2 regions of the Azospirillum sp. TSO5 genome follow, and region 2 is predicted to be linked to the other one. Evidence: predicted binding sites of a transcription regulator. Region 2 holds the regulator's gene; the other holds the start of a gene.
What was found. The regulator PhoB, encoded in region 2, activates phosphate uptake and scavenging genes when phosphate is short. The targets are predictions, from matches to a motif close to TNTCATAAAACTGTCA.
Positions count from the first base shown of each region.

Region 1: a site for PhoB is predicted at 2,760-2,775, ahead of TSO5_RS25100 (Na/Pi cotransporter family protein). Genes of this name have one in related genera too.

Region 1 is NZ_LGQY01000115.1:2,397-17,779, reverse strand. Features, by position in the region: gene TSO5_RS25105 (EAL domain-containing protein) at 1-799, opposite strand, end outside; gene TSO5_RS25100 (Na/Pi cotransporter family protein) at 1,007-2,677, opposite strand; gene ychF (redox-regulated ATPase YchF) at 2,828-3,928, opposite strand; gene TSO5_RS25090 (cysteine hydrolase family protein) at 4,026-4,580, opposite strand; gene pth (aminoacyl-tRNA hydrolase) at 4,588-5,160, opposite strand; gene TSO5_RS25080 (50S ribosomal protein L25/general stress protein Ctc) at 5,252-5,848, opposite strand; gene TSO5_RS25075 (NADH:ubiquinone oxidoreductase subunit NDUFA12) at 6,118-6,510, shown strand; gene mlaD (outer membrane lipid asymmetry maintenance protein MlaD) at 6,602-7,138, shown strand; gene TSO5_RS25065 (hypothetical protein) at 7,241-7,507, shown strand; gene TSO5_RS25060 (DUF2155 domain-containing protein) at 7,673-8,062, shown strand; gene TSO5_RS25055 (alpha/beta hydrolase) at 8,130-8,792, opposite strand; gene epsC (serine O-acetyltransferase EpsC) at 9,140-9,925, shown strand; gene TSO5_RS25045 (Rrf2 family transcriptional regulator) at 9,922-10,407, shown strand; gene TSO5_RS25040 (cysteine desulfurase family protein) at 10,453-11,592, shown strand; gene TSO5_RS25035 (molecular chaperone DnaJ) at 11,793-12,482, shown strand; gene TSO5_RS25030 (ferredoxin family 2Fe-2S iron-sulfur cluster binding protein) at 12,557-12,886, shown strand; gene mnmA (tRNA 2-thiouridine(34) synthase MnmA) at 13,029-14,192, shown strand; tRNA gene TSO5_RS25020 (tRNA-Met) at 14,362-14,436, shown strand; gene TSO5_RS25015 (diguanylate cyclase) at 14,555-15,383, opposite strand, start outside.
Region 2 is NZ_LGQY01000043.1:50,134-65,516, reverse strand. Features, by position in the region: gene pstC (phosphate ABC transporter permease subunit PstC) at 1-603, shown strand, start outside; gene pstA (phosphate ABC transporter permease PstA) at 596-1,909, shown strand; gene pstB (phosphate ABC transporter ATP-binding protein PstB) at 1,917-2,759, shown strand; gene phoB (phosphate regulon transcriptional regulator PhoB) at 2,861-3,565, shown strand; gene TSO5_RS13485 (SAM-dependent chlorinase/fluorinase) at 3,730-4,458, shown strand; gene TSO5_RS13480 (Bax inhibitor-1/YccA family protein) at 4,542-5,267, opposite strand; gene TSO5_RS13475 (FtsX-like permease family protein) at 5,414-7,939, opposite strand; gene TSO5_RS13470 (ABC transporter ATP-binding protein) at 8,124-8,897, opposite strand; gene TSO5_RS13465 (arylesterase) at 9,010-9,630, shown strand; gene TSO5_RS13460 (FIST N-terminal domain-containing protein) at 9,634-10,785, shown strand; gene TSO5_RS13455 (NADP(H)-dependent aldo-keto reductase) at 10,815-11,870, shown strand; gene thpR (RNA 2',3'-cyclic phosphodiesterase) at 12,029-12,574, shown strand; gene TSO5_RS13445 (GGDEF domain-containing protein) at 12,571-13,761, opposite strand; gene dnaJ (molecular chaperone DnaJ) at 13,977-15,128, opposite strand; gene dnaK (molecular chaperone DnaK) at 15,279-15,383, opposite strand, start outside.

The DNA of each region.
Region 1 (15,383 bases), on a different contig from region 2:
ACTCACTCACCCCGTCGGCGCTCAGCGGACGCGACAGCCAATAGCCCTGCAGAACGTCGCAGCGGTAAGCCTGCAGATAGAGCCGCTGTTCCGGCGTCTCCACCCCTTCCGCCACCACGCCCAAATCCAGCGCGTGGGCCAGCGCCACCACCGCCTGGACGATGGCGGCCGCATCGCGGTCCTCCACCATCGCCTGGACGAACTGCTTGTCGATCTTCAGCGCCTCTACCGGAACCCGACGCAAGGTGGCCAGCGACGACCAGCCGGTGCCGAAATCGTCCAGCACCAGCCGAATCCCGGCACCGCGAAGCTGCACCAGTGCCTCGCGCGCCTCGGCGCCATGACTGAACATGCTGGTTTCGGTCAGCTCCAGCTTCAGGTTGGCGGCCGGCAGGCCGGTCTCCGTCAGGATTCCGAGCACCTTCAGCACCAGCCCCGGATCGTCGAGCTGCCGCGCCGACAGGTTCACCGACACCGGAATGTCGGGGTAGCCGGCACGCAGCCAGCCGGCGGCCTCCCTGCAGGCGGTCCGCAGAGTCCATTCGCCCAGCAGATGGATCGCTTCCCCTTGTTCGGCCATCGGAACGAAGACGTCGGGGGGCAGCATGGTGCCGTCGGACAGGCGCCAGCGCGACAGAGCCTCGAAGCCGGTCAGGCGGCTGGTGACGACGTCGGCCTGCGGCTGGAAGACCAGGGAGAGTTCCTGACGGTCGATGGCATCGCGCACCCGCTCGGCGAATCCGGCGTCGGATATCCCCTGCGCTTCGGGTCCGTTCGACGTCGCGTGCGTGTTCGCCACCGTCCGCTCCCTCTCGACAACCATTCCCGGGTTCGACAACGGCCCGCTGGGCCTCATTGCCATAACAACCACAGGGACGGTTTGTTAACCATGTCGCGAAAGAGCTTGACGAATTTTATATGGTTACGAAAGTGTTAACGTGGCTGGGCTGGTGACAAGAAAAGGTCGAAGCGGAAGCCATGCAGCACCCCCATTGGGAACGGACGGTCACGCCCGTGCTGCCCCTCGTTTGAGACGGCTGGGCAGAAGCTCCCCCGATTGATCGAGCACCGGATAGGCGGCGGCGACCAGATGGGCGTTGATCCGGCGCAGGTCGCGCAGGATGTCCAGATGAAGGGCGCTGGTCTCGACGCTTTCCTTGCGGCCGGCGCGCAGGCGGGCGAAATGCGCCTCGGTGGCGCTGGTCTCCAGATCGCGGATTACCTCCTTCTCGTGGATCAGCGCGCGGGCGGACCGGACATCGCCCGACACGAAGACGGCGGCGGCCAGACGCTGGGTCTCGCTCAGCCGTTCCAGCATGCCGGCGATCTCGGCCGCCCCCTCGGTGGAAAAGCGCAGCCTGCGCCGGATCTTCTTGGAGGCCGCCTCCATCAGGTTGCGGTCGACGATGTCGCCGACATGCTCCAGATTGATGGTGAAGGTCAGCACGTCGGACACCCGGCGGGCGTCGCGTTCGTCCAGATCCTCGACATTGATCTGGGTGAGGTAGCGCTTGATGGCGTCGTGCAGCCGGTCCAGCACATCGTCCATCCGTCGGATCTCCTGCACCCGCTTGCGGTCGTCGGTCTGGATCACGTCCAGCGCGCCGCGCAACATGCTGTCCACCGTGTCGGCCATGCGCAACGCCTCGCGCGACGCGTTGGCGATGGCGAGGTGGGGGACGCGCAGGGCGCTGCGGTCGAGATAGAGCGGCATCGCCGGATCGGCGACCGCCACCCGTTCCGGGAACATCCGCGTCAGCATCCGCGCGAACCAGGGAAGCGGTCCGATGAACAGCCCGGCCATCGCCAGATTGAAGGCGAGGTGGAAGTTGGCCGCCAGCCGCGCGGCATCCGGCGACACCGCCTGCAAGCCGGTGGTGATCGGTCCCAGCAGCGGCACGACGATGAGGCAGCCGACGAGCCGGTTGATGAGGTTGCCCACCGGCAACCGCCTTGCCGCCGGGTTGCGGCCGTCGCCGCCGGGTCCCTCCACCACCGGATTGACGGCGCTGCCCAGATTGGCGCCGACGACCATGGCGACCGCCGCCTCCGGCCCGATCACCCCGCCGCCGGCCAGCGAGGCGATCAGCAGGATGGCGGCGACGCTGGAATGGGCGGCCCAGGACAGCAGCGCCGCCAGCATCACAGCCACCACCGGATCGGCGGTCAGCATCGCCAGCATTCGCCGCAGCATCGGCGCGTTCTCCGCCGGAGCGATGGTCGCCAGCAGCAAATGCAGCGACAGCAGCATCAGACCAAGCCCGATGGCGACCCGGCCCAGGTCGCGGCTGCGCGTCCGCGCCCCGCGGCGGAAGGCGATGAAGCCGCCCAGCAGCAGGACCGGCGCCACATGGGCGACGTCGAAGGCAAGGATCTGGACAATCAGGGTGGAGCCGACATTGGCGCCCAGCATCACCGCCAGCGCCGGCATCAGCGACACCAGCCCGGTGGCGGTGAAGCCGGTCGCCATCAGGCCGGTGGCGGTGCTGCTCTGCAGCAGCATGGTGATGCCCATGCCGGACAGGAAGGCGGTCCAGCGGTTGCGCAGACCGGCCCCCAGGATGCGGCGCAAGTCGCCGCCGAGCGCGCGGGTCAGCCCGCTTTGCACCATGTGCAGCCCCCACAGGAGCAGCACGACATTCCCGGCCAGTTCCAGCAGCACCCGCGTCGCCTGCATCGCACCCCCTCTGTCGGGTCGGGGATGCGATCAAGCGGCACCCCTAACTGAAGTGTGGGGAGTGCTGATTGTTACGACAATATGACAGTTGGGTGACGGCGGAGGTGGAAAGGTGGCGATGACGCCCCCTCTCCCTCAATCCCCGCTTACTCAGACGTTGAAGCGGAAGTGGAAGATGTCGCCGTCCTGGACGACGTATTCCTTGCCTTCCTGGCGCATCTTGCCGGCGTCCTTCGCCCCCTGCTCGCCACCCAGCGTGACGAAGCTGGTGTAGTCGATGGTCTCGGCGCGGATGAAGCCGCGCTCGAAATCGGTGTGGATGACGCCGGCGGCCTCGGGAGCCTTGGCGTTGCGGCGCACGGTCCAGGCCCGCGTCTCCTTCGGGCCGACGGTGAAGAAGGTGATCAGGTCCAGCAGCTTGAAGCCGGCACGGATCAGCTTGTTCAGGCCGGTTTCCTCCAGCCCCATCGACTCAAGGAATTCAGCCTTCTCGGCCGGATCGGAGAGCTGGGCGACCTCGGACTCGATGGCGGCGGAAATGACGACGACCTCGGCATTCTCGGCCTTGGCCTTTTCCGCGACCTTGGCGGAGAATTCATTGCCGGTCGCCGCCGACGCCTCTTCCACGTTGCAGACGTAGAGCACCGGCTTGTCGGTCAGCAGCATGAACTGCTTGAACACCGGCCGCTCGTCGTCCGACAGCTCGACCACGCGGGCGGGCTTGCCGTCCTGCAGCACCTTCAGGGCGCGCTCCATCAGGTCGGCCTTGATCTTGCTGTCCTTGTCGCCGCCCTTGGCCTTCTTCTGCAGGCTGGTCAGCTGGCGTTCCAGGCTTTCCATGTCGGCGAGCATCAGCTCGGTCTCGACCACCTCGGCGTCGCGCAGCGGATCGACATTGCCCTCGACATGGGTGATGTCGTCGTCCTCGAAGCAGCGCAGCACATGGACGATGGCGTCGACCTCGCGGATGTTGGCGAGGAACTGGTTGCCCAGCCCTTCACCCTTCGACGCGCCGCGGATCAGACCGGCGATGTCCACGAACTCCAGCTGGGTCGGGACGACCTTCTGCGACTTGGCGATTTCCGCCAGCTTGTCCTGCCGCGGGTCGGGCACGCCGACGCGACCGACGTTCGGCTCCTTGGTGCAGAAGGGGAAATTCGCCGCCTCCGCCGCCTGGGTGGCGGTCAGCGCGTTGAAAAGGGTCGACTTGCCGACGTTCGGCAGGCCGACGATGCCGCAATTGAAGCCCATGGGTGGGTGCTCGCCGTCGGAAATTCTGGAATTGAGGCGCTTTATCCTACGATGGGGGACAAAGCGCAAACGCGAAGTGGGGGAAGGCGTCCGTCAGTCAGAAAGCGATCGCGTCCGCGGTCTTCACATCCACCCGGCAATCACCTGCCCCGAAGCCGTCGAGCGTCGCATTGTGGTGGGCGATGATCTGATCGAAGCGCAGGCCGCCGCGGTCGGCGGTGGCGTGCCCGTCGGCGATCAGCGTCACGTCATAGCCGAGCGAGACCGCGCGCCGGACGGTGGTGTCGACGCAGAATTGCGTCATGCAGCCGCCGACTACGATGTGGTCCACGCCGTGGGCCTCCAACTGCTCCTCAAGGTCGGTCGCGAAGAAGGAGTCGCACTCGGATTTGTGGACGACCACGTCGCCGTCCTGCGGAGCGACCTCGGAGCGGATCTCCCACCCCTCCGTCCCGACGGCCAGACGGTGGCCCTCGATGCCGTCATTCTGGACCAGGATGACCGGGACGCCGGCCGCCCGCGCCCGCTCCTTGATAGTCCGCAGACGGCTCACGGTCGCGTCGAGCGCCCTGTCGATTTCGGGTTGACGATCCGATGTACCGCAGCCGGCGACGATGGCATTCTGAACGTCGATGATCACCAGACCGAGCATCTGCGCCTCACTTGCCTTGGGTTGCCACCGTCACCTTGTTCATGAACAGCTCCGGCTGTCCATCAACAATCAATGGCAGGTTGTCGGACACGGCGTCGAGCAGCGGATCGATCCAGCTCTGGTCGGCCTTGGCGAAGTCATGCAGCACATAGCCGCTGACCAGATCCTTGTTGCCGGGATGGCCGATGCCCAGGCGGATGCGCCAGTATTCCTTGCCGATATGCGCGTCAATGGAGCGCAGGCCGTTGTGGCCGCCATGGCCGCCGCCCTTCTTCACCCGGATCTTTCCAGGAGGCAGGTCAAGCTCGTCATGGATGACGACGACGTTCTCGGGCTTCAGCTTGTAGAACTGCAGGGCCGCCACCACCGACTGGCCGGACAGGTTCATGAAGGTGGCGGGCTCCAGCGCCAGAACCTTGTCGCCGGCGACGGTGCCCTCGGCGGTCTGGCCTTGGAAACGCTTCTTCCACGGGGTGAAGCGATGGCGCTGGGCGATGGTCTCCACCGCCATGAAGCCGATGTTGTGGCGGTTGCGGGCATACTCGTTGCCGGGGTTGCCCAGTCCGACCAGAAGCAGCATGTCCCTCACCCTTTGGAAAGCATTCTCCACAAACGAAGCGGGGGGCCGAAGCCCCCCACCGTAACCATCTTCAAAGGTCGAACGCTCCTTATCAGGAAGCGGCGCCCTCTTCCGACTTCAGGCCCGACGGCGCAACGATGGTCGCGATGGTGAAATCGCGGTCGGTGATCGTCGAGGTCACACCCTCCGGCAGCTTGACCGAGGAGATGTGGATCGAATCGCCGACGTCGAAGCCTTCGCACGAGATGGTGATGTGCTCGGGGATGCTGTCGGCCGGGCAGCTCAGCTCCAGCTCGTGACGGACGATGTTCAGCACACCGCCGCGCTTCAGGCCGGCCGACTTGTCCTGGTCGACGAACTCGACCGGAACCTGCACGTTGGTGCGGGTGTCGCCGGACACGCGCAGGAAGTCGACATGCAGCGGGAAATCAGTCACCGGGTGGAACTGCACGTCGCGCGGCAGGACGCGGTGGGCGGTGCCGTCGACGGTCACTTCGAACAGGTGCGTGAAGAAGCCCGGCTGATGCAGGACGCGGGTGAACTCGAACTTCTCGAGCGAAATGGTCAGGGGAGCCTGCTTGCCACCATAGATGACGGCCGGAATACGGCCATCACGGCGGGTCTGGCGGGCGGTCCCCTTGCCGGCCCGTTCGCGCGTCTCAGCGCCGAGCGGAATGATCTTGGTCATGACGATGCTCCAAAACGAAAGGGCGCCGGCCTCCAGGGGTGCCGGCGCATGCGCGGGGTGCATACGGCAATCGGCCGGGCGCGTCAAGGAAAAGGGGGCGTTCCCGCAGAGCGACCGCCGCCAGGGCGCTTCCGCTCTCAAAAGGAGCCGAAAGCCGGCAAATTGGGCCTCACCAACGGTGGACGCGCGGCACTTGCGGTGTCATAGTGCGGCCCGCATTCGACCAGCCCCGTGTCCACGGGGCCAGACTCCGGAATTCGTGAGCGACGATGAGCGAGCCGATCTCCCTGTTCACCAAACTGGCGAACATCCACATCCGTTACGTCACGTGGCGTCGGGGCGCCAAGGTCGGCAGCGACCGCTTCGGCAACGTCTATTACCGCAACAAGGACGCCCAGCCCGGCACGCGCGAGCGCCGCTGGGTCCTGTATGCCGGTGAGCCCGATGCCTCCAAGATCCCGCCGGAATGGCATGGGTGGCTGCACCACACCACCAAGGAGCCGCTGCCCGAGGGGTCGAGCGCCTTCCACAAGCCGTGGCAGAAGGAACATCTGCCCAACATGTCGGGCTCGGTCCAGGCCTACCGTCCGCCCGGCCATGTGCTGGCCGGCGGGCAGCGCGTGCCGGCCACCGGCGATTACGAGCCTTGGACGCCGAGCTGATCCCTGCCGGGACTGACCATCACGTCGGAACGGAAAGCCCGGCCCCTTTCGGGCCGGGTTTCGATTCGGGAACTCGCAGCAGGATAGCTCTATGCGCCGGAATGTGATCGAAACCGTGCTGGGCGGCGTCGTGCTCGCCGTGGCCGCCGTGTTCCTTGCCTTCGCCTACAAAAGCGCCGACCTGCGCAAGGTGCAGGGCTATGACGTCACCGCCAACTTCAACAGCATCACCGGCCTGCAGAGCGGCGCCGATGTGCGCATCAGCGGCGTGAAGGTCGGCACGGTCACCGGACTGACGCTCGACCCCACCAGCTATCAGGCGGTCGTCCATCTGTCGGTCGACAATTCGGTGAAGCTGCCCAAGGACACCGCGGCGGTCATCGCATCAGAAAGCCTGTTGGGCGGCAAGTTCCTGTCGCTGGAGCCGGGCGGCGATCCCGACATGATCAAGCCGAATGGCAAGATCGAGTTCACGCAGAGCACCCCGGGTCTGGAACAGCTGCTTGGTCAGGTCATCTTCTCGCTGCAGAGCATGAGCAAGTCCGGCGACCAGGCGAATGGCCAGTCTTCCGGCGGTCAGCAGGGCCAGGCTCCCGGCCAGACGCCGGCCCAGCCGCCCAAGCTGTAATCACTCGACCCTGGGCGTGGCCGGAACCGACGGTCACGCTCAAGCGTTCCTCCTGCAATCCGGACGGCGACGCCCCCGGAATGCGAGGCAGGAGGAAATGCGATGCGTCTGACCCATTTGGCCGTGTTTGGCCTTGCCCTGGCAACTGCCGCCTGCGGCGCCGACATGGAAGAGAAATCGGCCACCGGCGGGCTTGGCGGCGCCGCGGCCGGCGCGGTGGTCGGCGGACCGGTGGGCGCCGTGGTCGGAGCCGCCGCGGGCGCCGGCGCCGGTGCGGCGACTCAGAAGATCGAAGACCGGAACGGGACCCAGAGCGGGTCCGGCGCCACCTACAGCGCCCCCGCCTCGCGCAGCACCGTCACGCGCTGAAACACCCGATCCGCACAACGCACCCCGCACAACACACCCCAGCGCCCCCCGCCACTGGACGCTGACCCCGCTTCCGGGATAGAAGGCGGAGCGCCCCGGCAGAGGTCCCCTGATTGGCTGGGTCCTGCCGCGGAGCGCCGTCCGCAATTACGGAAGCGATCCGACGTGACGAGACTTCTCCGATTTTTCCCGCTGGCGGCCGCCCTGCTGGCAACCGCGTCCGTCCAGGCCGCTCCGGTCCCGAGCCAGATGATCGAGCGGCCGGCGGCCAAGCTGCAATGGCTGGACAAGGTGACCGCCCGCACCTCCACCTTCACCATGAAGGTCGGAGAGACCAAGGCGATGAGCAGCCTGCGCATCACGCTGCGCGCCTGCCGCGAGAACCCGCCGATCGAAACGCCGGAATCGGCCGCTTTTCTGGAAGTGACGGAAATCAAGCCCGGCGAGCAGGCGGAACCGGTCTTTAGCGGCTGGATGTTCGCCTCCAGCCCCGCCCTGTCGGCGATGGAGAACCCGATCTACGACGTGTGGGTTCTGGGCTGCGAGCAACAATAGGCACGGCGCCAGCCCCCATCCAACCGCCCACGCTCTCGTGGGAACGGCTGGATGGGACTGGGCTTACTTACTCCGCCACTGCCGCGATGGGATTGCCCAGCGCCTTGTCCAGATAGTCGTCCACCTGGATCGCCAGATCGTCGGTGCGGTTGACGAAGAAGTGGCTGGCGCCGGGGACGACGCGGTGGTCGATGCGAATGTCCTTCTGGTGCGACAGCTTGGTCACCAGCTTGGTCACCGCGGCCTGGGGCACCACCTCGTCCTTGTCGCCATGGATGATCAGGCCCGAGGACGGGCACGGCGCCAGGAAGGAGAAGTCGAACAGGTTGGCCGGCGGCGAGACCGAGACGAAGCCGTCGATCTCCGGACGGCGCATCAGCAACTGCATGCCGATCCAGGCGCCGAAGGACACGCCGCCGATCCAGCAGAGCGGCGCGTTGGGGTTGTAGGTCTGCAGCCAGTCGAGCGCCGCCGCCGCATCGGCCAGTTCGCCCTCCCCCTTGTCATAGGTGCCCTGGCTGCGCCCGACGCCGCGGAAGTTGAAGCGGAGAGCCGAATAGCCGCGCTTGGTGAAGGACTGGAACAGGGTGAAGACCACCTTGTTGTTCATCGTCCCATTGTGCTGCGGGTGCGGGTGCAACAGCAGCGCAACCGGGGCGTTCGGCTGCTTGCCGTGGGTGTAACGGCCTTCCAGGCGACCGGCGGGACCGTTGAAGAGCACTTCAGGCATGGGAACGACGTTCCTGACGCGGACAAAGGGTTGTTGGGACCACCGCGACGACCGGCCGGATTTTCATCCGGCAAACCGCCCCGGCACACAGGCCGTCGGGCCCGTCACGGATTTTCCCGTCTTGGAGTGGGGTTTTCCGCACACAATTCTTGACCGTTTTGCTTGGTCATCATATATGCGTCGTAACGTCCTCCGGGACAACCCGCCTGACCCGCCCGATCGGCCCCAGCGCCTGCTGGACCGATCGATAAGTCCGGGTCCCTGCCGGCCGGAACCCGAATGGGTCCGAACCGGAAAGGTCCTGAACCGCGAGGGTCCGACAGGCCGAAGCCGGGCGCGGGCGGCCGATGAGAGCGGCGGACTATACCACGGCGGGTGATGGCGTGTTCAAGCATCTTCGCGAAGAGATCGATGGGATCATGGCGCGGGACCCCGCCGCCCGCTCCCGGCTGGAGGTGGCGCTCTGCTACCCCGGCTTGCATGCCATCGTGCTCCACCGCATCGCCCGGCGCGCCCGTGACGCCGGCTGGCACACGACCGCCCGGCTGATCTCCCAGATCGCCCGCTCGCTGACCGGCATCGAAATCCATCCCGGCGCCACCATCGGTCGCCGCTTCTTCATCGACCATGGCATGGGCGTGGTGATCGGCGAGACGGCGGAAATCGGCGACGACGTCATGCTCTATCATGGGGTGACGCTGGGCGGCACCTCGCTCGATACCGGCAAGCGCCACCCGACGCTGGGCGACGGCGTCATCGTCGGCGCCGGCGCCAAGATCCTGGGCGCCATCACCATCGGCCGCGGGGCGCGCATCGGCGCCAACGCAGTGGTGGTGGCCGACGTGCCCGCCGACACCGCGGTGGTCGGCATCCCGGCCAAGCCGGTCATTCCGCGCGACCGCGCGGAAACCCGGAAATTCATGCCCTACGGCACCCCCTGCGGCGAGATTCCCGATCCGGTCGCCCGCGCGCTGACCGGCCTGCTCGATCAGGTGACGGCGCTGCAGGCCCGTGTCGGAGAGCTGGAAGCGGACCGCCCGTCTGCCGCCCTCCCCCGATCAACACCCACACCGCTAGAGACGGTGGCGTCCCACAATGGCGGGATGCACGAAGCGCAAGGAGAATCGCGATGAGACTCAGCACCAAGGGCCGCTATGCCGTGATGGCGATGGTCGATCTGGCCGCCACCAGCCAGGGCAGCCCGGTCGCGCTGGCGGACATCGCGGAGCGGCAGGAAATCTCGCTGTCCTATCTGGAGCAGCTGTTCGCCAAGCTGCGCAAGGGCGGTCTGGTCAAGAGCGTGCGCGGCCCCGGCGGCGGCTATCTGCTGGCCCATCCGGCCGACGCCACCCGCGTCTCCGACATCATCCTGGCGGTGGACGAACCGATCCGCACCACCCGCTGCGCCAACGGCACGCCGCAGGGCTGCCGAACCAACCGCTCGCGCTGCCTGACCCACGATCTGTGGGAGGAACTGGGCAACCAGATCCATATGTATCTCAGCTCGGTCACCATCGCCGACGTGGTGGAGCGGCGGATCATCGGCACCAGCGGCCTGAACCTGCTGCGCCCGGCCCCGGCCGCCGACAGCACGGCCGTCGCCGCCGCAGAGTGACGCCGCCGGATGAGATTGGCCTTCGCAGTTGAGCGTGCCTGAAAAGTGACCGCCCCGTTCGTCGCCCCCTTCCGTCGGACCGGTGTCTATCTCGACCACAACGCCACCGCTCCGCTGAAACCGGAGGTCAAGGCGGCGATGGGTCAGGCGATGGACCTGGTCGGCAACCCGTCCTCCGTTCACGCCTTCGGCCGCAGCGCCCGCCGGGCGGTGGAGGAGGCGCGCGCCGCCGTGGCCGCCCTGGCCGGCGTGAAGCCGGCGCAGGTGCTGTTCACCGGCAGCGGGACGGAGGCGAACAACTTCGCGCTGCGCGGCTTCCCCGGCCGCCGGCCGCTGACCTCCGCCATCGAACATGAGTCGGTGCTGGCAGCCTGCCCCGATGCGGAGCGCTTCGGCGTGACCCGCGACGGCGTCGCCGACCTTGAGGGCCTGGAACGCCGCTTGGTCGGTGCGGACGGTCCGGCTCTGGTCTCGCTGATGCTGGTCAACAACGAGACCGGGGTGATCCAGCCGGTGGCCGAGGCCGCCGGGATCGCGCATGCTCATGGGGCGCTGGTCCATTGCGACGCGGTGCAGGCCGCCGGGCGGCTGCCGCTGTCCCTGCCCGACCTCGGCGTCGACCTGATGACGCTGTCGGCCCACAAGCTGGGCGGTCCGACCGGCGTCGGTGCCCTGATCCTGGCTGAAGGGCTGGAGCCCGACGCGCTGATCCGCGGCGGCGGGCAGGAACGGCGCAAGCGGGCCGGCACCGAGAACCTGCTGGGCATCGTCGGCTTCGGCGCCGCCGCAAGGCTGGCGCGGGAGGGGTTGGCGGAGGCCGCCGACCTCGCGGCCCTGCGCGACCGGCTGGAACGCGAGGCGCTGGCCGCCGTACCGCACGCCCGGGTGATGGGGGGCGGTGCGGCGCGGGTCGCCAACACCAGTTGCCTGATGCTGCCCGGTCTGCCCGGCGAGACCCAGGTGATGACGTTGGACCTCGCCGGGGTGGCGGTGAGCGCCGGATCGGCCTGTTCCAGCGGCAAGGTGAAGCCGTCCCATGTGTTGGCGGCGATGGGCGAGGACGACCGGTCCGCCGCCAGCGCCATCCGTGTCAGCCTGGGCTGGACCAGCGACGACGAGGCGGTCGATCGTTTTCTGACGGCCTGGACCGCAATGGCGCGGCGAAGCGCGTCCGCGGATGGCTGAGTTCCGCTGTCGCCCGCCTGCCGCCCGCCATGCCTGCGCGACCATCTGTCCCCCGCCCGGAAAGTCCGCATTCGCGCATTGCGCCGGCTGCGGCTTATGGGTATGACCCCGCGGAAGGCCCGCCGGCTTGCAGTGGCGGCCTGATGTCGGGGTATCGATCCTATCGGCCGATCCTTTCGGCGTTTTGACGGACTGTGCGCATGACCCGTTCCAAATCAGGCCCGCCCGGCAACAGCAGCGGCGGAATTTCCGGCGCCATCGCCGGCGATCTGGAGCCCTGCGGCACCTGCGGCCGCTCGGTGGCGCCGCGCGCCCTGTTCTGCCACGCCTGCGGCGCGGCCCAGCCGCCGCGGCCGCTCGACCCCTTCACCCGGTTGGGGCTGGAACGCCGCTTCGACATTGATCTGGAGCAGTTGTCGAAGCAGCATGCCGGCTTTACCCGCGCCATGGACCCGGATCGCTTCGCCACCCGCGGACCGCGCCAGCAGGCCAACGCCAAGGCCCAGATCAATGCCCTGCGCGACGCCTATGAGGTGCTGCGCGATCCCATCCGCCGCGCCCATGCGCTGCTGGCCCTGATGGGCGGCACGCCGGCCGTCGGCGACGAAGACGGCAATGGGGACGAAGAGATCGCCGACCTCGCCACCCGGCTGTCCCGTGCCGACGATGCGCTGGAACTTGACCGCATAGGGCTGGACCTCAGCCAGCGGGTCGAGGCCTGCATCAAGTATCTCACCCCTGCCTTCCGCAAGGCGCAGACGGCCGCCAGCCCCGACAGCCCGCCGGCCTCCGACGGCGCCGCCCGCATCCTGGCCCGGCTGGAACGGCTGGAGGCGCTGGCCGCCGAGGTCCGCGACCGCCGCGCCGCCCTGACACCGCCGCGGCCCTGATCCGCTTTTCCCTTACAATCACCCTCTAAACCGCCCCCTAAATCGCTAGGCAACCTTAAAGGAACGAGGACCCCATGCCCAAGATGACCTTCATCGAGCCCGATGGCACCCGCCGCGAGGTGGACGCCCCGCTCGGCCTGTCCGTGCTGGAGATCGCGCACAAGAACAGCCTGGACCTGGAAGGCGCCTGCGAGGGCTCGCTGGCCTGCTCCACCTGCCATGTCGTGATCGAGCCGGAATGGTTCGACGTCCTGCCGGACGCGCAGGAGGACGAGGAGGACATGCTGGACCTCGCCTTCGGCCTGACCAAGACCTCGCGCCTGGGCTGCCAGATCATCATGACCGAAGAGCTGGACGGCCTGATCGTCCGCCTGCCGGGCGGCAGCAACAACGCGATGAAGTGACGGTCCAGGGGAACCCTGTTCCGGCCGCCGGGCCCCGCGTCGCGCGATGCGGCGCCCGGCGGCCTTCTTTCCCTGCCGTTCCCCCGTACCCGCCCTGCTTTCCTACCTTTTCCGGGCGCCTGCCCGCCCCATATAGGGCGCCATGAACTCCCTCGGTCTTTCCAAGCGCCCCCAGGATACCCGCGTCGTCGTCGCGATGTCCGGCGGGGTGGATTCCTCCGTCACCGCCGCCGTGCTGCGGGAGGAGGGCTATGACGTCGTCGGCATCACGCTGCAGCTTTACGACCACGGCCTCGCCCTGCAGAAGCCGGGCGCCTGCTGCGCCGGCCAGGACATCTACGACGCCCGTCAGGTCGCCGACCGCATCGGCATCCCGCATTACGTCCTGGATTACGAGGGCCGCTTCAGCCAGGACGTGATGGACGATTTCGCCGACAGCTATCTGCGCGGCGAGACGCCGATCCCCTGCGTGCGCTGCAACCAGCGCGTCAAGTTCCGCGACCTGCTGAACACCGCCCGCGACCTGGGCGCCGACGCGCTCGCCACCGGCCACTACGTCCGCCGCATCGCCGGCCCGCAGGGTGCCGAACTGCACCGCGCCGTCGATCCCGCCAAGGACCAGAGCTATTTCCTGTTCGCCACCACGCGCGAGCAGCTGGAGTTCCTGCGTTTCCCGCTCGGTGGCCTGACCAAGCCGGAGACCCGCGCATTGGCCGAGCGCCACGGGCTGGAGGTAGCGGCCAAGCCCGACAGCCAGGACATCTGCTTCGTCCCCAACGGCAATTACGCCGAGGTGGTGGCGAAGCTGCGCCCCGGCTCGGTCGAGCCCGGCGACATCGTCCATGTCGACGGCCGGGTGCTGGGCCGCCACAAGGGCGTCGTCCACTACACGGTCGGCCAGCGCAAGGGGCTGGGCATCGGCGGCATCCGCGGCCAGGAGGAGGAGGCGCTCTACGTCGTCCGCCTGGAGCCCGCCCGCCGCCGCGTCGTCGTCGGCCCGCGCCGCGACCTCGCCCGCTCGCTGGTGATGGTGCGCGACGTGAACTGGCTGGGTCCTGATCTGGTCGAGGGTGCCGGCATCGAGGTGTCGGTGAAGCTCCGCTCCGCCCAGCCCGCCGCCCCTGCTCTATGGCGCGCCGGCCCCGACGGCACCGCGCGGGTCGAGTTGCTGGAGGCCCAGCACGGCATCGCTCCCGGTCAGGCCTGCGTCGTCTATCAGCGCGACCGCGTGCTGGGCGGCGGCTGGATTTCCGGCACGGCGGGAGGTGTGGCCGAGGGTGTGGAGGTTGGTGAAACGGCAGCCTGAATCAGGGGGTTATGCGGGTTTTTGCCGACCGGCCGAAAAAAATCGCACCCCCTGAAAATTCCGCGTTGACAGGCCAAGTCGCCCTATCCTATATAGCGGCTCCCGGCGGCAACGACGGGACACGATGGTAGCCAACGGCGGCGGAAACGCCAACAACGGCGCTCACGATGGCAGCGTAGCTCAGTGGTAGAGCAGGGGAATCATAATCCCTTGGTCGGGGGTTCAAATCCCTCCGCTGCTACCATCAAAGAAAACCCCCTGATTTCCGGAAGGAAGTCAGGGGGTTTTTCTTTGCGCATCGTCCACATGATGCAGCGTCGATCGCGGTTCGACGATTGCGAGGCCCCCGGCGTTGCCCTCCCCTACCCCTGTATCGACTTCGGCAGCGCGATCTGCGGTTCGACCTCCACGCGATTGCGGCCGGCGTTCTTGGCGCGGTAGAGGGCGGCGTCGGCGCGGGCCAGCAGCGGTTCGATGCCGGTGTCGGGGCCGGTCAGCCAGCTCAGGCCAAGGCTGACGGTCAGGTACAGTTCACCGCCGTCCTCCAGCTTCACCGGTTGGGCGGCGATCGCCTGGCGCAGGCGCTGGGCGGCGGCGAAGGCGTTTACCGGCGGGGTTTCCGGCATCACCACGGCGAACTCCTCGCCACCCAGGCGGCCGATGATGTCGCAAGCGCGCATAGTGTCCTTGCAGGCGCGCACCGTGCTGCGGATCGCCTCGTCGCCGGTGGCGTGGCCGTGGGTGTCGTTGACCCGCTTGAAGTGGTCGATGTCCAGCATCACCACCGACAGCGGACGCTCGTATCGTCGCGAGCGGGTAAACTCTTCAGCCCCCCTTTCCAGGAAGCGGCGGCGGTTCATGGCGCCGGTCAGGGCGTCGGTGGTCGCCAGCCGTTCCAGGTCGCGCTGCATCGCCACGACGCGCGAGGCCGCCAGCAGGCGCGCCGCCGTCCACTTCCAGTCCAGGGGCTTGCGCAGGAATTCGTCGGCGCCGGCCTCCACCAGTTCGTGGAACTGGTCGGTCATGCTGCCGGGGATCATTAGGATCAAGTACAGGTGGCGAAGCCCCTGGGCGGTGCGCAGGTGCCAGCACAGCTCGATGCCGGTCATGTCGGCCAGACGGATGTCGGCCATCACCACGTCGAACCGCTCATTCGCCACCGCTTCGATGGCGGCGGCCCCGCTGTGGACC
Region 2 (15,383 bases):
GCCGGACGCGGCGTCCGCACCTGGCTGAAGCCGGCGCTGGAAATCCTGGCCGGCATCCCGACGGTGGTCTACGGCTTCTTCGCCGCGCTGACCATGGCGCCCTTCGTGCGTTCGGTCGGCGAGGCGCTGGGGCTGGACGTCAGTTCCGAATCTGCGCTGGCGGCCGGCATCGTCATGGGGGTGATGATCATCCCCTTTGTCAGCTCCCTGTCGGACGACGTCATCAACGCGGTGCCGCAGAGCTTGCGCGACGGCTCCTACGGCCTCGGCGCCACCAAGTCGGAGACGATCAAGCAGGTGGTCCTGCCGGCGGCGCTGCCGGGCATCGTCGCCGCGGTGATGCTGGCGGTCAGCCGCGCCATCGGCGAGACGATGATCGTCACCATGGCGTCGGGCCTGACCGCCAACATGACCGCCAACCCGTTGCAGGCGGTGACCACCGTCACCACCCAAATCGCCACGCTGCTGGTCGGCGACCAGGAGTTCGACAGCCCGAAGACGCTGTCGGCCTTCGGCCTCGGCCTCGTGCTGTTCCTCGTCACGCTCTGCCTCAACATGGTCGCCTTGCGGGTGGTCCGGACCTATCGGGAAAAATATGACTGACCTCGTCGAGCAGGACGTGGCGGCCGTGACGCCTTCCCCTGCACCCTCCTCCGTGCCGAAGTCGCGCCTGCGCAGCGAGGCCTTCGCCCGCCGGCTGCGCGCCCGCCATGCCGCGGAGCGCCGCTTCCGGCTGGCTGGCGCCGCCGCGGTGGCGCTGGCGGCGCTGATCCTGATGCTGCTGCTGGGCTCCATCGTCGCCAAGGGCGCCAGTGCCTTCCTGGAGGCGCGCATCCGGCTGGAGGTGACGCTCGACCCGGCGGAGGTCGCCGACCGCAATTACACCGCCCTGCTGCGCCGCTCCCTCTACGCCCAGTTCCCGCAGGTGACCGACCGCGCCGGCCGCCGTGTGCTGAACGACCTGCTGTCGTCGGGCGCGCCGTACGAGCTGGAGGCGATGGTCGCCAAGGACCCGGCGCTGGTCGGGACGACCCGGACCGTCTGGGTCCGCGCCGACGACCAGATCGATCAGCTGGTGAAGGGCGGCTATCGACGCGACCTGCCGGAAAGCGAGCGCGGCCTCAGCGATGCCAAGGTCGCGGCGGCCGACGCGCTGCTGGCCTCCGGCGCGCTGGCGCAGGGCTTCAACACCACCCTGTTCACCGCCGGCGACAGCCGTGAGCCGGAACAGGCCGGCATCGGCGGCGCCATCGTCGGCTCGCTGCTGACCCTGCTGGTGACCATGGCGCTGTCGGTGCCGACCGGCATTGCCGCGGCGGTCTATCTGGAGGAATTCGCGCCGAAAAACCGCTGGACCGACCTGATCGAGGTGAACATCAACAACCTCGCCGCGGTGCCGTCGATCATCTTCGGCCTGCTGGGTCTGGCCGTTTTCCTCGGCTTCTTCGGCATGCCCCGTTCCGCCCCGCTGGTCGGCGGGCTGGTGATGGCGCTGATGACGTTGCCGGTCATCATCATCGCGTCCCGCGTCGCCCTGAAGGCGGTGCCGCCGTCGATCCGCCAAGCGGCGCTGGGCATCGGCGCCTCGCCGCTGCAGACGGTGCTGCACCATGTGCTGCCGCTGGCGATGCCCGGCATCCTGACCGGCACAATCATCGGCATGGCCCGCGCGCTGGGCGAGACGGCGCCGCTGCTGATGATCGGCATGGTCGCCTTCATCGTCGACATCCCCCACGGGCTGACCGACAGCGCCACGGTGCTGCCGGTGCAGATCTACATGTGGGCCGACAGCCCCGAGCGTGCCTTCACCGAGCGCACCTCCGCGGCGATCCTGATCCTGCTCGGCGTCCTGATCCTGCTGAATGGGGCGGCCGTGATCCTGCGCAAGATTTTCGAGAGACGGTGGTGAGCGCCCCATGAGCATTCCAGGCAGCATCCCGAGCCCGCTGAAGCTGCGGTCCCGTGGCGACCGGCAACCGGACCGGGCCTCCACTGCCGCCCTGCCCAACAAGATGACAACCCATGGGGTGAAGGTGTTCTACGGCGCCAAGCAGGCGCTGCGGGGCATCGATCTCGACATCCAGGAAAACCGGGTGCTGGCGCTGATCGGCCCGTCCGGCTGTGGCAAGTCGACCTTCCTGCGCTGCCTGAACCGGATGAACGACACCATCGAGGGCTGCCGGGTCGAAGGGCGGATCGCGCTGGACGGCGAGGACGTCTATGGCAAGGCGGTCGATGCGGTGCAGCTGCGCGCCCGCGTCGGCATGGTGTTCCAGAAGCCGAACCCCTTCCCAAAGTCGATCTACGACAACGTCTCCTACGGCCCGCGCATCCACGGCCTCGCATCGGGACGGGACGAGCTGGACGAGGTGGTGCAGACCTCGCTGAAACGCGCCGGTCTGTGGGCGGAGGTGAAGGACCGCCTGCGCGAGCCCGGCACCAGCCTGTCCGGCGGCCAGCAGCAGCGGCTGTGCATCGCCCGCGCCATCGCCGTCAGCCCCGAGGTGATCCTGATGGACGAGCCCTGCTCGGCGCTCGACCCCATTGCGACCGCTCATATCGAGGAGCTGATCGACGAGCTGCGGGCCAACTATACCATCGTCATCGTCACCCACAACATGCAGCAGGCCGCCCGCGTGTCCCAGCGCACCGCCTTCTTCCATCTGGGCGAGATGGTGGAGTGCGACGACACCGAGGAAATCTTCACCAACCCGCGCGACGAGCGCACCCAGGGCTACATCACCGGCCGCTACGGCTGAGTCCTGCGCCACTGTGCCCTACTCCTGTCCCCTTCCTCCTTTGTTGAAAAGGCTGTCCCATGCCGGTTAACGTCGAGACGCGCGCTGTCAACGGAGCCACCATGAATGCGGCCCTGAAGCCGCTCGTTCTGATCGTCGAGGACGAGGCCGACATCCTGACGCTGCTGAAGTACAACCTGGAAAAGGAAGGCTTCCGCGTCGCCACCGCCAGCGACGGCGAGGAGGCCCTGCTGGCCGCCGGCGAACAGACGCCGCACATCGTGCTGCTCGACTGGATGCTGCCGCTGATGAGCGGGCTGGAGGTCTGCCGCCAGCTGCGCCGCAATGCCAAGACCCGCGACATCCCGATCATCATGCTGACCGCCCGCGGCGAGGAGGGCGACCGGGTGCGCGGCCTTAATTCCGGCGCCGACGACTACATCACCAAGCCCTTCTCCCCGACCGAGCTGGTGGCCCGCATGCGCGCCGTGCTGCGCCGCGCCTCCCCCGGCATGACCGACGAGGTGCTGACCTTCGCCGACGTGACGATGGATCTGGCCGCCCACCGCGTACGCCGCAACGGCCGGGACGTACATCTCGGGCCCACCGAATTCCGCCTGTTGCGCCACTTCATGCAGCATCCCGGCCGCGTCTTCTCGCGCGAACAGCTCCTCGATCTGGTGTGGGGCCACGACGTGTACGTCGAGCCGCGTACGGTGGACGTACACATCCGCCGCCTGCGCAAGGCGATGAACGAAGAGGACGAACTGGACCTGATCCGCACCGTACGGTCGGCGGGGTATGCGCTGGATACGAAGTCGGTGTGAGGGGTTGGCTTCGATTGCCCCCTCCCCATCCCTCCCCCGCTTCGCGGGAGAGGGGGTTGGACGCTTGTCGGCATGAGTTATCTGCGAAGCGGCGGCAGTCCCCTCTCCCGCGATAGCGGGGGAGGGTCAGGGAGGGGGCAAAGCCGTAGAGGGGACAACACAGTATGATCCTGCTCTTCACCGACTTCGGCCTCTCCGGCCCCTACACCGGCCAGATGAAGGCGGTGTTGGCGCAACAGGCGCCCACCGTCCCGGTCATCGACCTGTTCGCCGACGCCCCCGCCTTCGACCCGCAGCTGTCCGCCTATCTGCTGGCTGCCTACGCCCCGGCCTTTCCCGCCGGCAGCGTCTTCCTCTGCGTCGTCGATCCTGGCGTCGGCACCGACCGCCGGCCGGTGATGGTCGAGGCAGATGGGCGTTGGTTCGTCGGTCCCGACAACGGCCTGTTCGCCCTGATCGCCCGCCGCGCAACGTCGCTAAACGCCTGGACCATCGACTGGATTCCGGACCGGCTGTCCGCCAGCTTCCACGGACGCGACCTGTTCGCACCTGTCGCCGCCAGCCTCGCCACCGGTCGCCCGGTCGACCGCAGCCCGCTCGCCCCCGCCGCCATCGACCGTCCCGACTGGCCGGACGAGCTGCCGCGCATCGTCTATGTCGATGTCTACGGCAACGCCATGACCGGCATGCGCGCCACCACTTTGCCCGCCGACGCGGTGTTGACCGTGGCAGGCAGTCGCATCGCTCGCGCCCGCACCTTCGGAGCCGTCGGACCGGGGCAGCCGCTGTGGTACGAGAACTCAAACGGACTGGCGGAAATCGCCGTCAACCGCGGGCGAGCCGACCGGGTGCTGGGGCTGGCGGTCGGCGACCCGGTGACGGTGGAGACCTGACCAAAAGAAAACCGCCCGGAAGCGGGGTGCTTCCGGGCGGCTGCTGCTTGATCCGATGCTTGTCCGATCAGGCGTCTTTAGGATCAGTCGTTGTTGCGCTGGCCCAGGAACTGCAGCAGGAACTGGAACAGGTTGATGAAGTCCAGGTACAGCGTCAGGGCGCCCATCAGGGCCAGCTTGCCGGTGCTCTCGTGATCGTAGCCCTCGGCGTAGCTTTCCTTGATCGCCTGCGTGTCATAGGCGGTCAGGCCGGTGAAGATCAGCACGCCGATGGCGGAGATCGCGAAATGCAGGGCCGGCGACTGGAAGAAGATGTTCGCCAGACCGGCGATCACCAGACCGATGACGCCCATGATCAGGAACGAGCCCATCTTCGACAGGTCGGCCTTCGTGGTGTAGCCGTACAGGCTCATCGCCAGGAAGGTGGCGGCGGTGACGAAGAAGGTCAGCGCGATCGACGCCCCGGTGAAGACCAGGAAGATGGCCGACATCGACAGGCCCATGGCACCGCAATAGGCCCAGAAGATCAACTGGGCGGATGCGAAGGACAGGCGCTGGATGCCGAAGGACAGCACCATGACGAAAGCCAGCGGGGCCAGCATCACCACCCACTTCAGCGGCGTGCCGAAGATGGCCTGGAGCATGGCCGGGCTGGACGACACGAGCGCGGCGACCAGACCCGTCAGGATCAGGCCGGCACCCATGTAGTTGTACACGCGCAGCATGTGCTGCCGCAGGCCTTCGTCGAAGTATCCCCGATCTGTCGCGCGGCCCACGGTCGCGAAGCGGTTATAGGTCGGGTCTGCCATGGTTTGGTTTCCTCGGTGGAATAGGGTGATCCCGTCGCAGGACATATTGGCGAGTCCGTCAGGCGGTTCAATAGGAATCGGCAGCGCTTTTTCCAGATGAAAAAGCTTTCACGATTCGTTTTTCCTGCGGCTTCATGACTCAGGCGTCACTCGTTCCGAAGCAATGGCGCCGAAGGCTGGCCCAGAGCGCGCCAAGTACCATAGAACCCGAAAGCAAGCGTGATCGCCGTGCTCAGCAAAGCGGTGGTGATGACCGCCGACGGCAGGAAGCTCCATTCCCAATGCATCAGGAACTTCAGCACCGCCCAGGCGGTCAGCGTGCCGATGATGCCGGCGATCACGGCGGTCAGCAGGCCGAGCAGCCCATATTCCAGCAGAAAGGCGCGCAGCACGTCGCCGCGCGTGGCCCCCAGCACCTTCAGCACCACCGCATCATAGACCCGGCGGCGGTGCCCGGCGGCAACCGCACCGGCCAGGACCAGCGTGCCGGCGGCCAGCGTGATGCCGGCGACGATGCGCACCGCGGTGCCGATATGGCCCAGCATCTCCGACACCGTGTCCAGCGCGTCCTTGACCCGCACCATGGTGATGTTGGGAAAGCGCTGCAGCACGGCGCGCTGCACCTGCGTCTCGGCGTCGGGCGTGGCGCGGACGGTGGCGACCCAGGTCTGCGGCGCGCCTTCCAACGTGCCGGGGGCGAAGACCATGGTGAAGTTGATCGCCATGCTGCTGAAATCGGCGGAGCGCACGTTGGCGACCTTGGCCTCGATGCTGCGGCCCAGGATGTTGATGGTCAGGGTGGCGCCGGGACCGATGCCGAAGGCCTCGGCGACGCTCTGATGGATGGAGATCAGCGGCGGTCCGGCATAATCCTGCGGCCACCAACTGCCGGCGGTGACGGTGGAATGCTTCGGGATCGTCGCGGAATAGGTGATGCCGCGGTCGCCGGCCAGGATCCATGCCTGCTCCGGATTGACCAGCGCCTTTTCCGCCTCCTGCCCGTTCACCCGCTCGATCCGGCCGCGCAGGCTCGGTACCGCCTCGAAGGAACTGGTGCCGGGGACGGCGGTCACGAGGTCGCGCAAGGGGTCGAACTGGTCGCGCTGGATGTCGACGAAGAAGAAGGCGGGGGCATCCTGCGGGATGGTCTCCGACACCCGGCGGGAGAAGTTGCCCTGGATCAGCGCGATGGCGACCAGCACCGTCAGGCCGAGCCCCAGCGACAGCACCACCGCCGCCGTCGGGTTCCCCGGCCGATGCAGGTTGGCGAGCGCCAGCCGCAGCCCCGGCCGCCGGACGCGCCCCACCCGCTTCGCCCCCCAGGTGACCAGCGCCGCTGCGGCGCGGAAGGCCAGGAAGGTGGCGATGGATCCGCCGACGAACCACAGGGCGAACAGCTTGTTGTGCGCCGTCAGCACTGCCAGCCCGGCGAGCGCCAGGGCCGACAGGATCATCGCGACGGTATAGGGCATGCGCGGCTGCCCGCCGGCCGGGGCGATGACGTCGCGGAACAGGGCGCCCGCCGGCACCTCGCGCGCCCGGCCCAGCGGCCACAGCGAGAAGGTCAGCGCCGTCAGCACGCCATAGAGCGCGGCGAGCGCCAAAGCTCCGGGATAAACGCCGATATGGGCCGACACCGGCAGCACGCCGTCGAGCAGCCGGCCCAGCGCCAGCGGCGCCACCGCGCCCAGCGCCAGCCCGATGAGGATGCCCAGCAGCGCGAGCGCCAGGATCTGCGCCAGATAGAGCTCGAAGACCAGCGCCCCCGGCGCGCCGATGCACTTCATCATGGCGATGGTGCGGGCGCGGGAGTCCAGATGGCTGCGCACCGCATTGCCGACCCCGACGCCGCCGACCAGCAGCGCTGTCAGCCCGACCAGCGTCAGGAACAGCGTCATGCGGTCGATGAAACGCTCGATCTGCGGCGAGGCGTTGGTGTAGTCGCGCATCCGCCAGGGCGCGTCGGGAAAGCGGGTGCGCAACCCCTCCTGCCACGCCTTCAGGTCGGTTTGCGGCGGCAGCGCCACCTTGGCGCTCCACCATGTAAGGCTGCCCGGTTGCAGCAACCCGGTAGCCTGCAGCGACGGCAGCGCCACCAGCACCCTCGGGCCCAGTGAAAAGGCGTTGGAGGAGGCGCGGTCCGGCTCGCGGTCCAGCACGGCGGCGACGCGGTAGGCGCCTTCGCCGATGCGGATGGTGTCGCCGGGCTTGACCCCCAGCCGATCGACCAGACTGGCCTCGACCACCGCGCCCCAGCGGCCATCCTTCTGCGCCAGCGCGTCGCGCAGGTCGCCGCCGCCCTCCAGCGTGACGGTGCCGTAGAGCGGATAGAGGTCGTCGACCGCCTTCAACTCGACCAGGGAGGAGCGCGTTTCATCGCCCGCCCGCGCCATCGCCCGCATCTCGGCGGAGGTCGACACCCGGCCATCGGCTTTCAGGGCGGCCATCTGCTCGTCGGTCGGCGGGGTGTAGAGTTGCCGCAACGCGACGTCACCGCCCAGGATCGACCGCCCGTCGCTCGCCAGCCCGTCGAGCAGACCGCTCGACACCGACTGCACCGAGGCGATGGCCGCCACGCCCAGGGCGAGGCAGGCGAGGAAGACCCAGAAGCCCTTCAGGCCGGTGCGCAGCTCCCGCCGGGCAAGGCGAAGCGCGAGGCTGAGGTTGGTCATGCGCGCCTCGCCGGTGTGTGACAGGTGGCGGCGGATACCCCCTCCCTAACCCTCCCCCGCTTCGCGGGAGAGGGGACTGCCGCCGTTATGCAAATCCCACCTCTACCGCGAAGCGGGGGAGGGAGGGACCCGCGGCGAAGCCGTGGGAAGGAGGGGGCACCCGGCGCTTGTATCAGCATCCCCCTCACTCCCCCGCCGCCTGCAGCTTCGCGCGACGCGCCGCCTGCCCATCGTCGGCGATCCGCCCGTCGGCCAGCCGCACCGTGCGGTCGCAGCGTGCGGCGAGGGTCTGGTCGTGGGTGATCAGCACCAGCGTCGTGCCGCGCCGCTCGGCGAGATCGAACAGAAGCTTCACGATGGTGGCGCCGGTGTCGATGTCGAGGTTGCCGGTCGGCTCGTCGGCCAGCAGCAGCGACGGCTCGGTGACGAAGGCGCGGGCCAATGCGGTGCGCTGCTGCTCGCCGCCGGACAGCTGGCCGGGATAATGGTGGATGCGGTGCCCCAATCCCACCTGCTCCAGCCCGATGCGGGCGCGGTCGAAGGCGTCGGCGACCCCGGCGAATTCCAGAGGGATGGCGACATTCTCCAGCGCCGTCATCGTCGGCACCAGATGGAAGGCTTGGAAGACGATGCCGACATGCTGCCGGCGGAACCGCGCCAAGCCATCCTCGTCCAGGCGCCCGAGATCCTGTCCGGCGACGCGGACGGTGCCGCCGCTGGGGCGTTCCAGACCGGCCATCACCATCATCATGGTCGACTTGCCGGAACCGCTGGGACCGACGACGCCGACCCGCTCCCCGGCCGCCACCTGAAGATTCACGCCGCGCAGGATGTTGACGGGTCCGGCACCGCTGTCCAATTTCAGGTGGACGTCGTCGAGTTCAACGATGGACTCAGCATCGTTGGAAGACCGGGCGATGGATTTTGACGACGTTGCAGGGGACTGAGCCTTGGACATGCGACTCTCGCACAAGCGGAACGGACCATCGCCATATGGCACGACCCGCCGGGCTTTCAACACGGGCGCCTTCGCTGCGGCGCTGGCCTTCGTCTTTGCCGCAGGGGTACCGATGACCGTTCCGAACCGCGCCGACGCCGCGCAGCCGGTGAAGCTGCTGGCGCTGGGCGACAGCCTGACTGCGGGCTATGGGTTGCCGGAACAGCAGGGCTTCACTCGCCAACTGGAAAAGGCGCTGGCCGCCAAGGGCTACAGCGTCACCGTCATCAATGCCGGCGTGTCGGGCGACACCACCGCCGGCGGCCGGGCGCGGCTGGACTGGGCGCTGGCCGACAAGCCGGACGCCGCCATCGTCGAGCTGGGCGCCAACGACATGCTGCGCGGGCTCGACCCCGATCAGGCCAAGGCGAACCTCGACGCCATCCTGAAGGCGCTGGCGGAGCGCAAAATCCCGACCCTGCTGGCCGGCATGCTCGCCTCGCCCAGCCTGGGCAAGCCCTATACCGACAAGTTCAACGCCATCTACCCGGATCTGGCGAAAGCCTACGACCTGCCGCTTTATCCCTTCTTCCTCGACGGGGTGGCGCTGGACCGGTCGCTGATCCAGCCGGACGGGATGCATCCCAATGCCCAGGGTGTGGCGGTGATCGTGGAGCGCATCCTGCCCTCCGTCACCGCGCTGCTCGACGGCCTCCCCAATATCGGCAAGACTACCGTCAAAACCGGAGGCTGACCCATGACCGTGACCCTGGACAGCGACACCTGCTTTCACGCCGCCTGCGCCGCCGGGGCGGAATGGGGACCGACGGTCAAGGCCTGTCTCGACCGGCTGGGTCCGGTCGCCGGCTGCAACCTGGGTTTCCTCTACCTGACCGACGGTCTGGCGGAACATGCGACCAGCATTGTCACCCTGCTGCGCGGAGTCACCGGCATCCGCCATTGGGTCGGCACCGCTGGCATCGGCGTGATGGCCAACGGCGAGGCCCTGTTCGACGAGCCGGGGATGGCGATCATGGCCGCCCGCCTGCCGGAGGACAGCTTCCGCCTGTTCCCCACCCTGACCGATGGGCTGGAGCCGCTGCGCGGCAGTGCCGGCGGCTGGCTGGACAAACATGGCGCGGCGCTGGCGCTGGTCCATGTCGATCCCCACCATGCCGACATGGCCGGGCTGGTATCCCGCTTGTCGGAGGAGGCCGGCGTCTTCCTGGTCGGCGGCCTGACCGCCTCGCGCGGGGAGTTCCCGCAGATTGCTGCCGGGGCCGAGGATGCCGATCCGGTCACCGAGGGCGGCGTGTCGGGTGTGCTCTTCGCGCCAAATCTGCCGGTCGCCACCGCCCTCACCCAGGGCTGCCGCCCGATCGGGCCGACGCGCACCGTCACCGCCAGCGATGACAACGTGATCCTGGAGATCGACAACCGCCCGGCACTGGACGTCTTCAAGGAAGACATCGGACCGGAGCTTGCCGCCGACCTGCGGCAGGTCGCCGGGGTGATCTGCGCCGGGCTGCCCATCGCCGGGTCCGACACCCAGGACTATCTGGTCCGCGACCTGATCGCCATCGACCCGCGCGCTGGCTGGATCTCCATCGCCGAGCGGGTGACGACCGGCCAGCCGGTGATGTTCACCCGCCGCGATCCGGAAACCGCTGCCGCCGACATGCGCCGGATGCTGGACAGCCTCAAGAAACGGGTGAAGGCGACGCCGAAGGGAGCGGTGTATGTCAGTTGCATCGCCCGCGGTCCCGGCCTGTTCGGCACCGCCGACGCCGAGTTGTCGATGATCCGCGACACCTTCGGCGACATTCCGCTGACCGGCTTCTTCGCCTCGGGCGAGGTGTCGCACAACCGGCTCTATGGCTACACCGGCGTGCTGACGCTTTTCCTCTAAAAGATCATTTCAAATAAGGAACGTTCCGGATGCAGTATCGTCCGCTCGGCCGCACCGGCCTGTCGGTCAGCGCCATCGGCCTGGGCACCATGACCTGGGGCCGCCAGAACACCGAGGCCGAAGGCCACGCCCAGATGGACGCCGCTCTCGACCGCGGCATCAACTTCTGGGACACGGCGGAGATGTACGCCATCCCGCCCACCGCCGACACCTATGGCAAGACGGAGGCGGTGATCGGCAGCTGGTTCCAGTCGCGCGGCAAGCGCGACAAGGTGATCCTCGCCAGCAAGATCATCGGTGCGCCGGCTGGCGGCTTCGGCTGGGTACGCGAGGGCAAGTCGCGGCTCGACCGCGCCAACCTCTTCGCCGCGGTGGAGGCCAGCCTGTCGCGGCTGAAGACCGACTACATCGACCTCTACCAGATCCATTGGCCCGACCGCGTCACCAACCGCTTCGGTGTCCGCACCTACCGCCACAAGCCGGAGCAGGACGGCGCGCCGATCGAGGAGACGCTGGCGGCGCTGGCCGAACTGGTCCAGGCCGGCAAGATCCGCCATGTCGGCCTGTCGAACGAGAGCCCCTGGGGCGTGATGCGCTGGCTGCGCGCCGCCGAGGTGGCGGGGGAGATGGCTGGGCTGCCGCGCGTCGCCTCGATCCAGAACGCCTACAACCTGTTGAACCGGACCTTCGAGAACGGCCTGTCGGAGGTGGCGCTTCGCGAGGATGTCGGGCTGCTCGCCTATTCGCCGTTGGGCGCCGGCACGCTGACCGGGAAATATCTGAACGGCGCCATCCCGCCGGGCAGCCGCCGCGCGCTCGACCACCGGCCGTCGCGCTATGCCACCGTCAACGCCGACGCCGCGACGGAGGCCTATCTGGACATCGCCCGCCGCCACGGTCTGGCGCCCAACCAGATGGCCATCGCCTTCACGTTGCAGCAACCCTTCGTCACCTCGTCGCTGATCGGGGCAACGACGATGGAAACGCTGGTCTCCAACATCGACTCCATCGACGTGACCCTGTCGCCGGAGGTGATGGCGGAGATCGACGCCGTGCACAACCGCATGCCGGATCCGTGTCCGTAAGCTGTTGGTAAGGTATTGGCGGCGGTTGCCCCCTCCCTAACCCTCCCCCGCTTCGCGGGAGAGGGAACTGCCGCCGTTTCGCATAAGGCACCCTCTCCCGCAAAGCGGGGGAGGGTCGGGAAGGGGGCGAGCCGTAGCAGCAAACCCGGAGGTGCCCCATGCTCCGCCTGTTCGTCGCCCTCGACCTGACGGAGGAGGTCCGCCAGAGGTTGGCCGGGCTGGCCGGCGGCGTGCCCGGCGCGCGCTGGACCGAGCCGGAGGCTATGCACCTGACCCTGCGCTTCATCGGCGAGGTGCCGGAGGATCAGGCTATGGACATCGATGCCGCGCTGGCGGAACTGCGGGCGCCGGCCTTCGCACTCACGTTCGACGGCGTCGGCATGTACGGCAGCGCCCGCCGGGCGCGGGTGCTGTGGGCGGGGGTGGAGCGCAACGAGGCGCTGGCCCATCTGCAGGCCAAGATCGAATCCGCCCTGGTTCGCTGCGGCCTGCCGGCGGAGGAGCGGAAATTCTCCCCCCACATCACGCTCGCCCGGCTGAAGGACGCGCCGGCCGACCGCATCGGACGCTTCCTGTCCGACCGCGGCCTGTTCCGCGCCGGCCCGATGCCGGTCGATCACGTCACGCTCTACCGCAGCCATCTTGGCAACGGCGGGGCGGTGTATGAGGCGTTGCGGGAGTATCCGCTGGAGAGCGGTGCCTAGGCGACGATGCCGTCCCAGGGCTGGGCCTCGGCGTCCGGTCCTTTGTCGCCGCCGGTCCCCACCACCCGATTCTTACCGTCCTGTTTGGCGCGGTACATGCGCTGGTCGGCCAATTCCACCAACGATTCCCAGTCGGTGGGGCGGTCGGCCGTCTGTTCGGCGATGCCGATGCTGGCGGTCTGCAGGCTGCCGTCCGGCCGCTTGCCGAAACCGGCCCGGCGCATCCGCTCCACCGCGATCATCGCGCCCTCCACCGGCGTGTCCGGCATGACGACCAGGAACTCCTCCCCGCCCCAGCGCACCAGCGCGTCGGACTGGCGCAGCAGGCTGCGGATGGTGTTGGCGGCATGGCGCAGGACGCGGTCGCCCTCCTCATGGCCATAGCGGTCGTTGACCGCCTTGAAATCGTCCAGGTCGACGAAGATGGCCGACAGTGGCTGCGCCGCCCGTTCGGCATGGGCGACCTGGAGTTTCAGCAATTCCTCGCCGATGCGGCGGGAGAAGGCGCCGGTCAGGGCGTCGTGCGCCGCCTGCTCCAGCAGCGCGATCATGAAATGCAGCTGGCTGATCGCCGCCAGCGTCGCCACCACCGCGATCAGCGCCAGCAGCCACAGCGCGCTGATGTAGGATGGAAACGGCATCACCAGCGAGCCGTAGAAGCCGGCGGCCAGATGGGCGCCCAGCATCGGGGCGGCGAACAGCGCGCCCTCCACCGCGGTCAGCGGAAAGACGCTGAGCCCCGCCACCATCACGAAGGGCAGATAGCCATAGCCGGCACTGACGGCGATGCGCAGGTCGTCGACACCCTGGTTGTAGAGCAGCGGGTGCGAGATGGCGAAGAACAGCGTCGGGATCGCCAGCAGGGCGGCCAGCCGCCACCAGGCGCAGGTCATATCCTCGCACGACCGGCGGTCGAAGGCGAGCGCCAGGAAGGCGGCACTGGCGCTGAGGCGCAGCACGATCAGCCAGACGGCCAGCTTCCATTCGAAGACGGTGACGTCGATGGCAATCCACAGCGGGGTCAGGACGCCGAAGATCAGCGCCACCATGCGCACGCGCGACTGGATCATCGCGGCGCGCCGCCGCTGCAGGATCGGCGTGTGACCGGCCGGCCAGATCAGATCGGGCAGTTCGTCGCTGCGGACGAAGGCGCCGAAGAGGGCGGCAAGAAGCCTGTCAACCCGCATCAGACAGCCTGCCCCCGGCATCGGCCGGACATGTCGCCAATGGATTAGCCATGCTGGGTGATTACACGGGCATGACCTCCCCATCAACGGCTTTCGCGCCGAAATGGCGCATCAGCCGCTGGAAAACACGGAAAGATCCCGGCATGCGACAAAAAGTAACGGGCGGCGCGTCACCGACACGCCGCCCGTTGAATAAGCTCCGCTCCGATGAAGGATCAGTCCTTCAGGTCTTCCCAAAGCTCCTTCACCTTGGCGAAGAAGCCTTCCGACTGCGGGTTCGACCCTTCCTTGGCGGCGCCCTCGAACTCGCGCAGCAGTTCCTGCTGGCGCTTCGTCAGGTTCACCGGGGTCTCGACCACCGCCTGGATGTACATGTCGCCGCGCTGGGCACTGCGCAGAACCGACATGCCCTTGCCCTTGATGCGGAACTGGTGGCCGGACTGGGTGCCCGGCGGCACCGTCACCTTGGTGCGGCTGCCGTCGATGGTCGGCACCTCCACCGAACCGCCGAGCGCCGCCGTGGTCATCGGGATCGGCACCCGGCAGTGAATGTTGGCGCCGTCGCGCTGGAAGATCGGGTGCGGCGCCAGCGCCAGGAAGATATAGAGGTCGCCGGCAGGCGCCCCGCGCAGCCCCGCCTCGCCCTCTCCCGCCAGACGGATGCGGGTGCCGTCCTCGACACCGGCGGGGATGTTGACCTGCAGGGTCTTTTCCTTGCGCAGACGGCCGGAGCCGCCGCAGTTCTTGCAGGCGTCCTTGATGACCTTGCCGGCGCCGTGGCAGCCGGGGCAGGTCCGCTCGATGGTGAAGAAGCCCTGCTGCGCCCGCACCTTGCCGTGACCCTGGCAGGTCGGGCAAGTGATCGGCTGGGTGCCCGCCGCAGCACCGGAGCCGTTGCAGCTGTCGCACTGCACGGTGGTGGGGACACGGATGGTGGTCTGGGTGCCCTTGAAGGCCTCCTCCAGCCCGATCTCCAGATTGTAGCGCAGGTCCTGGCCGCGGCCGGACGCACCGCCGCCGCCGCGGCGCCCGCCCATGAACTCGCCGAACATCTCGTCGAAGATGTCGGCGAAGCCGCCACCGCCGCCGAAGTCGAAGTTGAAGCCGCCGGCCCCGGCACCGGCGCCCGGACCACGGCCACCCTCGAAGGCGGCGTGGCCGAACCGGTCATAGGCCGCGCGCTTCTGATCGTCCTTCAGGACGTCATACGCTTCGCTGATTTCCTTGAACTTCTGCTCGGCGTCCTTGTCACCCTGGTTGCGGTCCGGGTGGTACTGCATCGCCATCTTGCGATAAGCCTTTTTCAGCTCATCCGCGCTGGCGTTCTTCGCCACACCGAGCAGCTCGTAATAATCCTGTTTCGCCATGGGGGCCGACCGCCTTTGAGTCGTTCTGGTCCAAACTGTCCGCGTCGTGCCGGAACCTGAGCCCAGCATACCGAAGGCCCGCCGCCGGGAAAAGGCGGCGGGCCATCGATGCTCGCGTCAGGTCCGTATCAAAAAGAAGCTGGCCTAACCTCAGGCCGACTTCTTCTTGTCGTCCTGGACCTCTTCGAAGTCGGCGTCGACGACGCCCGGCTCGTTCGGCTGGGCGCCCGGCGCCTCGCCGCCCGCAGCCGGGGC